Regions from separate parts of the Parageobacillus sp. KH3-4 genome, predicted to be linked through region 2. Evidence: riboswitches for the same ligand, from Rfam matches in the RefSeq annotation. Region 2 holds a riboswitch; each other region holds the start of a gene.
The links. A riboswitch is a leader RNA that binds a small molecule or an ion and turns the genes downstream of it on or off. The one in region 2 is predicted to bind S-adenosylmethionine.

Region 1 (4,269 bases), 1.8 Mb from region 2:
CTTTTACAAAAGAAACATTGGCGACGATCGCCCCGTATATTTTTCCTTTTCTGGTTGTCGCCGTTTTATTGATTGTCATTAATATTTTTAATAGTATCGCAGTGACAAAATGGACGCACATCGATAAAGTGACAAGCGTGTTTGCATCGGTTCCCGGCGGACTGTCGGAAATGGTCGCCGCAAGCGAGTCGCTAAACGCCAACACCGCTTTAGTGACGATTTTCCAAACGATTCGTTTATTAACGGTCGTTTTTCTTGTGCCATCCATCGTCGTTTATTGGTTAAACGGCAATTCAGCGGCAAGCGTCGCGACCGCTCAGGCGGCAGCGGCTTCTTCCGATGGCCATTATGCTTGGTTTTTATTAAGCATTTTTGGAGCGCTTCTTTTACGGAACGTCATTCCGGCGGCATACGTCGTCGGACCGCTCGCCGTAACAGCAGCAATGCATGTAGTCGGAGTGAACTTGCCGTCGCTGCCCGCATGGTTGATCATTTTGGCGCAAATCAGCGTCGGAATGAACATGGGAAACCGCATTACGTTAGAAGATATAAAGCTTGGCGGAAAATTCGGCTGGGTATATTTCCTGCTCGCACTAGTGCTGATCGTCCTTTCGTTCGGATGCGGCTATTTGTTTGCGAAATTAACGAATCTCCCGCTGGCAACCGCGCTATTAAGCCTTGCGCCAGGAGGGCTTGTGGAAATGGTATTAACAGCGCAAACAGTCGGGGGAGATCCGGCAATTGTCAGCTCCTTGCAATTTGTGCGGTTTCTTCTCGTCATTATTGTTGTGCCGAACGTTTTGAAATGGGTATTTCGCAAATTCCCATCAATGGCAGAAACGTCGTGAAAAAACCGCTCTGTTTCCGTTTTGAACAGAGCGGTTTTAATAAGCATCTCCGTTCTTTCTTATTATCATCTAGCCCGCGGGCGATCGGTTCGCATTGCTTGCTCCCGCGGCACCGCTTCTTCACGGCCGCTCACTTTCAGCCCGCATGAATGCCTAACCTTTTTCATTTTCTCATTTTGCCGGTTCGTAAAATTCGATCCATTCGCCATCAGGACCAAGGAAAAACAAATATTTCGCGCCGTTTGGCAGCGTCGTAATATCTTCCCATACAAACGGGACGCCAAGCGATTGAAGACGTTCTTTTTCTTGTTCAATCCCTTCCACCGTAAACGCAACGTGGTGCACCTTTCCTTCTGTCGGCAAATTCGGATTGTATCCTTCGATTAATTCGACAATGACAGAACCGTTTAATCCTAAAAATGCCAGTTTCATCGAACCGTTTGTATGTGTCATCTCATCGAGCAAGTCTAAACCGATTACATCTTGATAAAATTTTTTCGATGTTTCGATGTCTTTTACTTGAATGCCAACGTGTTCAAATTTTTTTACCGCCATCATATTTCTCTCCTTTTTTATTATTTTTAAGATTGAGAAAATACAGCCCGCAAATATGGGGTCATATGTACGAGGAAAACTCCCTTTTTTTCTAATCCACGGAAAATACAGCGGTCAAGCGCATAAGGAGCAGCGGCTTTCCATTCTTCGACTTCCGCAAGCGTCAAAATCAAATAAAAATCTTTTCCTTGCGTATGGCCATATAGTTGAAAAAAATTCGCGTAACAGTCAAAATGAAGCACTGTCTTTTTGTCAAATTGCAACAGCTGCTTTCTTACGCAGCGGGCGACATGGGAAGCGAACAATTCTGCTTTCAAATGCGCCGCCATATAACTGCGAATCGAGTCATTTTCGCACACCCGGCATTCCCACCTCCTTCTGGACATAAAAACCCCTTTCGCCTGAATGATGCGAAAGGGGCCAGCCGTCCTTATCATCCAAAGCGAAACCGCTTTGCGGGTTGGAGCACCTTGCGAAATATGCAGGTTGCTGTGGAGTCATCGAGCCCGGTCTCTCGTCCACTCTTGATAAGACTATATGTAGTTTGTTTTTATCTTATCATGGTATCTTTGTGATGACAATCATTTTTTGTTTTCTACCATAGAAAAGAGAAGAGCAAAAGCGCCCTCCCCTTCTTTATTTGTTATTGCGCCACTTCCGGCTTTTCCGAAGTGACACCGACGTCTTTCCATTTCCAAATGAATGGGTCGATATCAGCCGAATAGTTTTTCACGCGGTTGTTGACCGCATAAATGATCGAGCGGTATAGCGTCGGAATTACTGGCACCTCTTCATTCATTAACGCTTGCCATTCGTTGTAAATTTTTTTGCGGTATTCTTTATCAAACGCTTGCTCAGAATGGCCTTTTTCAAGCAATTCATCATTTTTCTCATTTACCCAGCGAGAAAGATTAAACATGACATTGCGGCCATATAATCCATACGGATCCACATCAGTTCCTGTTGCCCATGCCGCAGCGAACACATCGACTTTCGGGTCATCGTTCTGCACCATGTCATAGAACGAATTGAATTCCGCCAAACGGCCATCAACTAGCTGCACATTCAAGCCGACGTCTTTCCAGCATTGCATATAAAACTTCGCCAGCGGCTCGGCGATGTCCCCGCCGCTCATCGAAAGAAAATTAATGGTGAATTTTTTGCCATTTGGATCTTCGCGGAAGCCGTCGCCGTCGACATCTTTATATCCAGCTTCATCCAACAATTTTTTCGCTTTTTCTGGGTCATATGTGTATCCTTTCGCATTTTTGTCATGGTAGCTTGGGAAGGATGGCGGAATGAGCGTCGTTGCCGGAAAGCGCAAACCGTGATAAAGCCTGTCTGCGACTTCCTTATTATTAATTGCATACGCCATCGCTTGGCGAAGCTTTTTGTTTTGGAATTTCGGATTATCCATCACGTTTTCTTGCTTTTCCGCATCCCAATGGCCGAGTTTAAAGCCGATGTAGTTGTAAGCTAAATCAATTTTGCCAACAAATTGAATGTTTTTCGTCCCTTTCGCGCTGACATATTGATCTGTCGGGAATTCGGCAATGTCAATTTCTCCTTTTTTGAGCGCTTGCAATACGACTTGCGGGTTAACGACTTTTAAAATAACGCCTTTTAAGTTCGGTTTTCCGTTCCAATAATCGTCGTTGCGAACGAATTCAACCGATTCGCCCGGGACGATTTTTTTCACTTTAAACGGGCCAAAGCCAATTGGATTTTTGCGGATTTTATCCGATTTCGCCAAATCTTTAATCGGGACATCTTTTAAATAATGTTTTGGCAGCGGATGTGCCCAAATGCCCGTCATTACGGACGGGTTGGCATGTTTCCACGTAATGGTTAGCGTTTTGTCGTCAATGACTTTAATTCCGGAAATTTTGTCCGCTTTTCCGCTATGGTATTCCTCCATGCCGACGATATCTTGCATGAGCGCGTCTCCGTAGCGGACGCCTGTATAATCTTTATGGCCGATGACCAAGTAAGCATATTCTAAATCTTCCGCTTTGACCGGTTCGCCGTCATGCCATTTGACATTATCTTTAATTTTGATCGTCATCGTTTTTTTGTCGTCGGAAAGCTCGTATGTCGCCGCGCCGTCGTTCGTAATTTCATAGTCTTCGTTAAAACGGAACAATGGTTCGTCGAAAAATTGCAAAACTTCAGAATCTGGATCACCTTCGTAAAATGCATAGTTCAGTGTCCCTTCAAATGGCGTATCGGACACTAATCCGTAATTCAATACACCATCTACGATTTTCCCGTCATTTTTCACAGTCATCGGGAATTTGCTAATGTCTTCCTTTTGCGCCGCCTTTGTGTCCTTGCCGTCTTTATCGTTGCTTGTAGAACTGCTGCATGCCGTCAATCCTAATAAAAAGACGGCAAACACTACGAAAAACCTCCAATGCCATGTTTTCCTCATTTTTTCTCCCCCTTTATCCTAATCGTTGTCTTGCATCAGCCGCGCGCTTTAACGCCTGGCCGATAAAATTTATGCATAACATCATTACTAAAATAAGCAATGATGCTGGTAACCAAACCCACCATTTGTTTTGCAAAACATCGGGATTCATCGCATAGCTGACAAGCGTTCCCAAACTTGGCGTGCTTTCCGGCAAGCCGAAGCCCAGATAGCTTAGTCCGGACTCAATCCCAATATTTCCGGCAAGGTTTAATGTTAAGTTTACAATAATGATCGAGCTTAAATTGGGCAAAATTTGAAAAATAATAATTTTCCAATCCGGCGTGCCAAGCGTTTTCGATGCGCTTACGTAGTCCAACTCCCGCTCCGCCAGCGTTTTCGCCCGGATAAGCCGCGCCTTTCCTGTCCATAAAAAGGCGCTCATAATAAGAATAA
Region 2 (4,269 bases):
ATTCAATACTCTTGATAACATATCCAACCCTTTTGACGGATACGACACAAGCCCTAAACATGGAGAAGATAGAATAACCCCTTGCACAGGAAGCCTTTTTTCCTGCAACGTGCGGATGACAACAAGCCCTCCCATGCTATGTCCAAGAAGAAACACCGGTACATGAAATTGTCTCGCTTCTATGATCCAATCGGCCACCTCATTAATATACTCATCGAACGACTGAATGTGTCCGCGCTTTCTTCTCGTTGTCCGCCCTTGTCCAGGCAAATCGCCTGCGACAACATGATAACCGCTTTGTACCCATTGTTCGATCAACCATTTATAACGCCCGTGATGCTCTGCCGCTCCGTGGACAATCACAACTGTTCCTTTCCCTTCATTTGCCTCCCATGTCCACATCATGCAATCTCCTCCGTTTACGAATCGTGCCACTATCTGTACAATAATAATACCGAACCATTTTATAAAAGGAAAGGGAAGAAGCGTATGATTTACCCGTACAAAGGAAAGTTTCCGAAAATTGCAGAATCTGCCTTCATTGCCGATTATGTCACCATTACCGGTGATGTGGTCATCGGGGAAGAAACAAGCATCTGGTTTAATACTGTTATTCGCGGAGATGTCGCTCCAACGATCATCGGCAATCGTGTCAATATCCAAGATAACTCAATTTTGCATCAAAGTCCAAACAATCCACTTATCATTGAAGATGGTGTAACCGTCGGCCATCAAGTCATTTTACATAGCGCCATCATCCGAAAAAACGCTTTAATCGGCATGGGCTCGATTATTCTCGATGGCGCAGAGATTGGCGAAGGAGCGTTTATCGGTGCCGGAAGCCTTGTCCCACAAGGAAAAAAAATTCCGCCGCACACGCTCGCATTTGGCCGTCCCGCTAAAGTCATTCGTGAATTAACCGACGAAGATGTCCGCGAGATGGAGCGAATTCGCCGCGAATATGTAGAAAAAGGGCAGTACTATAAATCACTGCAACCAAAATAAAAACAAATGACGTTCATATTATCGGACGATATGATTTACTTTCGTTATTTATTGCATCATATCGTCCCATTGTTCCTTTTCCTATTTTAACCCTTTTTTATCGCTCTCGCTATTTCTTATTGCCGCCGTAATAGCCCCACTTATGTTTAGGTCAATGCCTGACTGAAGCAGAAATACCTTGCATTACGCAAAAAAAGAGAGTTACATAAACACGTAACTCTCTCTTTACTGGCTATTCTACCTCTCTTTATCGTTCTATTCTTTCTTTGCCAACGCAAGAGCTTGTTCTTTCAACGTTTCCGCTTTGTCTGTACGTTCCCACGGAAGATCGATATCCGTGCGTCCGAAATGGCCATAGGCGGCTGTTTGTTTATAAATTGGGCGGCGCAAATCCAACATTTTAATAATGCCGGCTGGACGAAGATCAAAATTGCTGCGCACTACTTTAATTAAAATGTCTTCCGATACTTTTCCGGTACCGAATGTATCAATGGAAATGGAAACCGGTCTTGCAACACCGATCGCATATGCCAGCTGCACTTCGCATTTATCTGCGAGTCCCGCAGCAACGATATTTTTCGCCACATAGCGCGCGGCATAGGCTGCGGAGCGGTCCACTTTTGTCGGGTCTTTTCCAGAAAACGCACCGCCGCCGTGACGGGCATAGCCGCCATACGTGTCAACGATAATTTTTCGTCCTGTTAAACCAGCGTCACCTTGAGGTCCGCCGATGACAAAACGACCTGTCGGATTAATGAAATATTTTGTGTTTTCATCGATCAGCTCTGCTGGCACGACTGGCTTAATAACGTGTTCTTTAATATCGCGCTCAATTTGTTCTTGTGTAATTTCCGGATGATGTTGCGCTGATACAACGATTGTATCGACACGTACCGGTTTTTCATTTTCATCATATTCTATCGTTACTTGCGTTTTGCCGTCCGGGCGCAAATATGGCAAAATATCTTTTTTGCGCACTTCTGCCAAACGGCGAGCTAAACGATGTGCCAAGGAAATCGGAAGCGGCATTAATTCTTCTGTTTCATTGCAGGCAAATCCAAACATTAATCCTTGGTCTCCGGCACCGATCGCTTCAATTTCCTCATCAGTCATCTGGCCTTCGCGGGCTTCTAACGCCTTATCGACTCCCATCGCGATGTCCGGAGACTGTTCGTCAATCGACGTCAATACGGCGCAAGTATCTGCGTCAAAACCGAATTTCGCGCGAGTATAGCCAATTTCGCGAACCGTGTCGCGAACGATTTTCGGAATATCCACATATGTCGATGTCGTAATTTCCCCGCTTACGAGCACAAGCCCTGTTGTAACGCTCGTTTCGCATGCAACGCGGGCATTCGGGTCTTTCGCCAAAATGGCATCTAAAATCGCATCGGAAATTTGGTCACAAATTTTGTCAGGATGACCTTCCGTTACAGATTCCGAAGTAAATAAACGTCTTTTTTTTGACATTCGGCAGTTTCCTCCTCTTTTTATAATCGAACGTCTAAATTAGCGGCATTCCCGCAAACTGCAGATGATACGGTACTCATTCCCTATTTATACATATAAATAAAAAACCTTTCCTGTAACGGTGAGGAAAGGTCATTGCAATCGTATTGCTCCTTTCACTCTTATCGTTCAAGGACGCTGCCTTGCCACAGGTTAGCACCATTTCACACATTTCTAGTTGTGACGGTTGCTGGGTTTCATCGGGCCTGTCCCTCCACCGACTCGGGATAAGAGTATCCGTTCAATGAGTTATCTTAACGTAATTAAATAAAGAAAGTCAACAAAATTAGATAAATTTTTTATGAACAAAAAGACAAATTTTTTATGGACAAAATAAGAAAAATAAATAAAAGAAATTGTGCTAAATAGTATGGACTAATAACAAAAATGTGTTATACTATTTGCAGGTATCATTAAAAATAAAAAGGCAGGTTTTGAATATGGGGATTGCAAAAATGACAAATAAACTTTCTTTATTATTACAAAAACCAAACGTATGTCACAATTTATCGGTAGCTCAACTCGTGGAAAAAATATTGCAACGAAACGAAGGGAAATTAACCGCAACTGGCGCGGTGGCAGTAACAACAGGAAAATATACGGGCCGCTCCCCGAAAGATAAATACATTGTAGAAGAAGCGGCGACGAAAGCAAAAATCGATTGGGGAACAACAAATCAGCCGATTTCTGAAGAAGTTTTCGAAAACTTATACAATAAGGTACTGGATTATTTAATGAAAAAAGATGAAATATTTGTTTTTAAAGGATTCGCCGGCGCTGACCCAAAATACCGCCTACCTATCCAAGTCGTTAACGAATTTGCATGGCACAATTTATTTGCACACCAATTATTTATTCGTCCGACAGAAGAGGAGCTAAAAACTCACAAAGCGGAATTTACCGTTATTTGCGCGCCAAACTTTAAAGCAGACCCTGCTGTTGATGGAACGAGATCGGAAACGTTTATCATTATTTCTTTTGAGCGGCGGACTGTGCTAATTGGCGGAACAGAATATGCCGGAGAAATGAAAAAGTCGATTTTCACTGTGATGAACTATCTACTTCCAGAACAAGGAATTTTATCGATGCATTGTTCAGCAAACGTCGGTAAAGAAGGGGATGTCGCACTATTCTTTGGCTTATCTGGCACAGGAAAAACGACGCTTTCCGCCGACCCAAACCGCCGTCTCATTGGCGATGACGAACACGGCTGGTCGAACCGAGGCATTTTTAATATCGAAGGCGGATGCTACGCAAAATGCATCAACTTGTCGCGGGAAAAGGAGCCGCAAATTTTTGACGCAATCGGATTCGGTGCAGTTCTCGAAAACGTCATTATCGATGAACATACGAGACTGCCAAATTATGATGATGCTACGCTAACGGAAAACACGCGCGCCGCTTACCCAATTCAGGCGATTCATAATATCGTTGATCCAAGCATCGCTGGTCATCCATCGACGATTATTTTCTTAACAGCAGATGCGTTTGGAATATTGCCGCCGATTAGCAAGCTGACTCGTGAACAAGCAATGTACCATTTCCTAAGCGGTTATACAAGCAAATTGGCGGGCACAGAGCGAGGCATCACTTCCCCGCAAGCGACATTCTCGACTTGCTTTGGCGCACCGTTTTTGCCGCTTCCGGCTGTAAAATATGCGGAAATGCTCGGCAAAAAAATCGCTGAACATAACGTGCGGGTGTTTCTCGTTAACACAGGATGGACAGGCGGAGAGTACGGTGTCGGTAGCCGCA
Region 3 (4,269 bases), 1.5 Mb from region 2:
CTGGAACCGGCCGCGGCGGAATGCCGCGGACTGCTTCGGCGATGGCGCGGATATGTTCCGGCGTTGTCCCGCAGCAGCCGCCGACGATGTTAATCCAGCCTTTTTCGGCGAACCGTTGGATTTTTTTCGCCAACATATCCGGCGTTTCGTGATAGCGGCCTTCCTCATCCGGAAGCCCGGCGTTCGGATAACAGCTAACGGCCGTGTTCGCCAAGGAAGCGAGCGTGCGCAAATGGTCGGTCATAAATTCCGGGCCGGTTGCGCAGTTTAAGCCGACGGCAAACGGATTCATATGCTGGACGGAGATGAAAAACGATTCGATCGTTTGGCCGGCGAGCGTGGTTCCCATCGGTTCAATCGTCCCGGAAATCATAATTGGCACTTTTTTTCCGACAGAGGCGAATGCTTTCGTAATCCCAATAAAGCCGGCTTTGACATTTAACGTGTCTTGGCATGTTTCTAACAGAAGCAAGTCGACGCCGCCGAGCAATAACCCGCGCGCTTGTTCTTCATAAGCGGCAACTAATTGCTCGAACGTAACGCCGCCCGTGACGGACAACGTTTTTGTCGTCGGTCCCATCGAACCGGCGACAAAGCGCGGCCATTCAGGGGTAGAGTAAGCGTCGGCGACTTTGCGCGCCAATTTGGCCGCTTCGATGTTTAATTCAAACGCTAAATGGCCGAGCTCATATTCATCCAACACAATGCTAGTCGCGCCAAATGTGTTCGTTTCGATAATGTCGGCTCCCGCTTGCAAATATGCTTCATGAATGCGTTCGATCACATGGGGGGCGGTGAGCGTCAAATATTCGTTGCAGCCTTCATATTGCTCGCCCCCGAAATCATCGGCTGAAAGCTGCGCGCTTTGAATCATTGTTCCCATTGCGCCATCAATAACTAATATTTTTTTTTCGAGCTGTTGCTGCAATGTTATGTTACCCATGGAGTACCTCCCTTTCTTGAGCGGCTTGTTCTTTTTCGTGAATGTAGCGAACGAGTTCGACGGTCATTTCATAGCGCAAAAACGGCGTGATTAAGTAGATGCCGTTAAATAAGTCAAAAGCGGCGTCAATGAGCGACTTGGCAATGGCGATTCCTTCGCGTGCCGATTGCACCGGGTCGTTTGCGCATGACGCCATGCGGGAGCGGATTTCATCGGAAAGCGTAATGCCAGGTACTTCATGGTGAAGAAAATCAGCGTTGCGCGCGCTTACTAGCGGCATAATGCCAATGTAAATCGGCGTCTCAAGATGCTTTGTCGCTTCGTACACTTCTTCGATTTTTTGTTCGGAGTATAATGGCTGAGTAATAAAATAATGGGCGCCGCATTGAATTTTTTTCTCAAGGCGTTCGACCGCTTTGTCCAAATGGCGTACGTTCGGGTTAAACGCTGCGGCGATCGAGAAATTTGTTTTTTGCCCGAGCGGTTTTCCAGAATAGGAAAGCCCTTCGTTAAATTGGCGAATTAGACGAATGAGATCAAAGGACGATAAATCATAGACGGATGTCGCCCCAGGAAAATCGCCGATCTTCGACGGATCGCCGGTAATAGCGAGCACGTCGGTGATGCCGAGCGTGTGCAAGCCCATCAGATGCGACTGCAGCCCAATCAAGTTGCGATCGCGGCATGTGATATGAATGAGCGGGCGAATGCCAAGCTGCTCTTTGACGATTGTGCCGAGCGCCATATTGCTAATGCGTGGAGTCGCCAACGAGTTATCGGCCAATGTCAATGCATCAATATTCGCTTCTTTGAGCGCTTTGGCGCCTTCTAAAAATTTAGCGATGCCTAGTTTTTTCGGTGGATCGAGTTCGACGATCACTGAACGGCGCTTGCGGACGATATCTTGCAGCGGCGGTGCCGCGTTTGGTTCATCCGATGATATGGAAACGGAAATATGGCGCTGCTTCACCGTTTTCGTTTGCACCGGGGTTCGATCCGTTAAGGCGATTGCCATCGCTTCGATATGCTTCGGCGTCGTGCCGCAGCACCCACCGATGAGGCGCACCCCTTGTTCGCGGAACGCCAGCGCCGTTTCTTTAAAATAGTCGGTGTTTGTTTCATAAACAAGCCGCCCGTCGCGGTAATCCGGCAGGCTTGCGTTCGGATACGCAGAAAGAAACGCTTTGCTTGGCAGCGGCACTTCCTCGAGTGAGCGGATCATATGGTATGGGCCGAGACGGCAGTTGAGCCCGACAACGTCGGCTCCCAACTGTTCTAATTGCGCCAATGCTTCGGCAAGCGGAGTGCCGTCTTGCAAAACGCCGACTTCGTGGAGGGTGACGTGCGCGATAATCGGCTTATCCGTTTCTTTGCGTGCGATCGCAAGCACTGTCTTTAATTCTTCCAAATCGTAATACGTCTCGAGCAATAAGCCGTCGACGTCTTCGTTTAACAGCACAAACAATTGTTCGCGAAACGTCCGCTTTATTTCATCGATGGAAACGGCGCTTTTGTTGATGCTGCGCAGTCCGCCGATCGTTCCGAGCACGTAGGCTTTATTTTTCGCCGCTTGTTTCGCCAGCCGCACCGCCGCGCGGTTAATAGATGGCACTTCATCTTCGAGTCCATAGCGGGCAAGCTTGACATAGTTGGCGCCGTATGTATTCGTTTGAATGACCTCGGCGCCTGCGGCGATATATGCTTCATGAATATGAAGAATGTCTTCCGGTCTCGACAAATTTAATTCTTCAAAACATCGATCGACGCCATGGGAGTATAGCAGCGTTCCCATTGCGCCATCGGCGATGACAATTCGTTCTTGCAAATCTTCCAAAAGACCCACGCTCATTCCCCCGTTCTATGTTCTGTGAAAATGGTAAAAGAAAAAAGCCTTCTATAAGAAGAAGACTTTTTATGTATCGTCTCTTCTTATCTTCCAGGCGTTTTTTGCCTGTCTGGATTTAGCACCTTGGCTTTCGCCAGGTTGCTGAAGGTTCATCGGGCCAGTCCCTCCCCCCTCTCTTGATAAGAAATTCGCTATGAAGTTGTGGCCAAACGTTTTAACATTTAATTAATATATAATGTAAAGCATTTTCTGAAAATATTCAATACAAAGGAATCGCTTTCATGAAAATATTCGATCCTTGATGAGAAAATCGTTAGTGAAAATAGCGTAGTTCACTATAGTGAACGTTCGTGATTGGAATCAATGACTAAGTAGTAGTGGCATTCTTCCTCGCCAATATTAATGAAACGATGTTCAACATCAGCTTCGTAGTATATCGAATCTCCTTCTGCCAAGTCATATGATCGCGTTCCTAGTACGACTCTCAACTTTCCTTTGGCTACGGATATATACTCTTTCACTCCTTTTTTATGCTTCGGAAAAACACCGGACTCTTGTTTTGGCGGAATCATATTGAAAACAAACTCAATCCCTTTTGCCGGAAAAGAAGGGGATAAAAGATGGCGCTCAAAGCCGCTGCGCTCGTCTTTGTATATATATCGTTCGCTTTTTCTAATGATAATGACTTCGCTTTGCTCATCTTCTCCTAATAATTGCGAAAGAGTCATGTCCAACCCTTCCGCGATCTGGCAAGCTACCTGAATGGTGGGATTTTTTTCTCCTCTCTCGATTTGCGATAGCATCGAGCGGCTAACGCCGCATTTTTCTGATAATGCCTGCAATGAAAGGGATTTTCGCTTTCTTGCTTCCCGCACGTTTTTTCCAAAATTCATAATTGCCTTCCTCCTTGTTGTATATATTACACTATAGTGGAAATTTTGTCTTGACTCGCGCTTTTTGTGGAGAATAATATATATATATCCACTATAGTGGATAAAAAGGGGAGGGGAGATGTTCCATGCATCATGCGGTTCATTTCTTATTAGCAGGGTTGCCTATTTTATTTGCTCTCATTTGTTTAGTGTGGCTTAAAATGCCGGCGCTGCATACTGCTGTTTATTCGTATGGATTGGCATCCGTATTGGCCTATTTTTCTTTTGATGCGCCGGTGCAAAATTTATTGCATTCCTCCGTTCGAGGAATGCTGTTGTCCGTTACGGTCATTTATGTATTAGTATTTGGGCTGTTTTTATACAACTTGCTGAATGAATGCGGAGCGATGAATGCGATGGCTTATGGCTTATCTCGCTTTTGCCGCTCGCAGGCAGAGCAAGGGCTGCTTATTTCTGCCTCTTTAGGACCTTTTCTAGAAGCGGTTAGCGGATTTGGCGTCGCTGTTGTGATCGTTGCCCCATTATATCTTGCGTTCGGATTTTCGGCGAAAAAAACAATGGTATTATCGTTATTAACGCAGTCGGCC

Region 1: linked by a shared signal. The riboswitch ahead of MWM02_RS12380 (hypothetical protein) and the one ahead of metK (methionine adenosyltransferase) in region 2 are both predicted to bind S-adenosylmethionine.
Region 3: linked by a shared signal. The riboswitch ahead of MWM02_RS15180 (bifunctional homocysteine S-methyltransferase/methylenetetrahydrofolate reductase) and the one ahead of metK (methionine adenosyltransferase) in region 2 are both predicted to bind S-adenosylmethionine.

What each region holds. Positions count from the first base shown of each region.
Region 1 is NZ_AP025627.1:2,458,451-2,462,719, forward strand. Features, by position in the region: gene MWM02_RS12370 (AbrB family transcriptional regulator) at 1-848, shown strand, start outside; gene MWM02_RS12375 (VOC family protein) at 1,020-1,403, opposite strand; gene MWM02_RS12380 (hypothetical protein) at 1,430-1,762, opposite strand; SAM riboswitch class I at 1,831-1,937, opposite strand; gene opp4A (oligopeptide ABC transporter substrate-binding protein) at 2,047-3,834, opposite strand; gene MWM02_RS12390 (ABC transporter permease) at 3,848-4,269, opposite strand, start outside.
Region 2 is NZ_AP025627.1:685,562-689,830, reverse strand. Features, by position in the region: gene MWM02_RS03545 (alpha/beta hydrolase) at 1-402, opposite strand, end outside; gene MWM02_RS03540 (gamma carbonic anhydrase) at 490-1,005, shown strand; gene metK (methionine adenosyltransferase) at 1,261-2,475, opposite strand; SAM riboswitch class I at 2,634-2,748, opposite strand; gene pckA (phosphoenolpyruvate carboxykinase (ATP)) at 2,955-4,269, shown strand, end outside.
Region 3 is NZ_AP025627.1:3,009,683-3,013,951, reverse strand. Features, by position in the region: gene metH (methionine synthase) at 1-943, opposite strand, end outside; gene MWM02_RS15180 (bifunctional homocysteine S-methyltransferase/methylenetetrahydrofolate reductase) at 936-2,786, opposite strand; SAM riboswitch class I at 2,870-2,975, opposite strand; gene MWM02_RS15175 (helix-turn-helix domain-containing protein) at 3,125-3,682, opposite strand; gene MWM02_RS15170 (L-lactate permease) at 3,808-4,269, shown strand, end outside.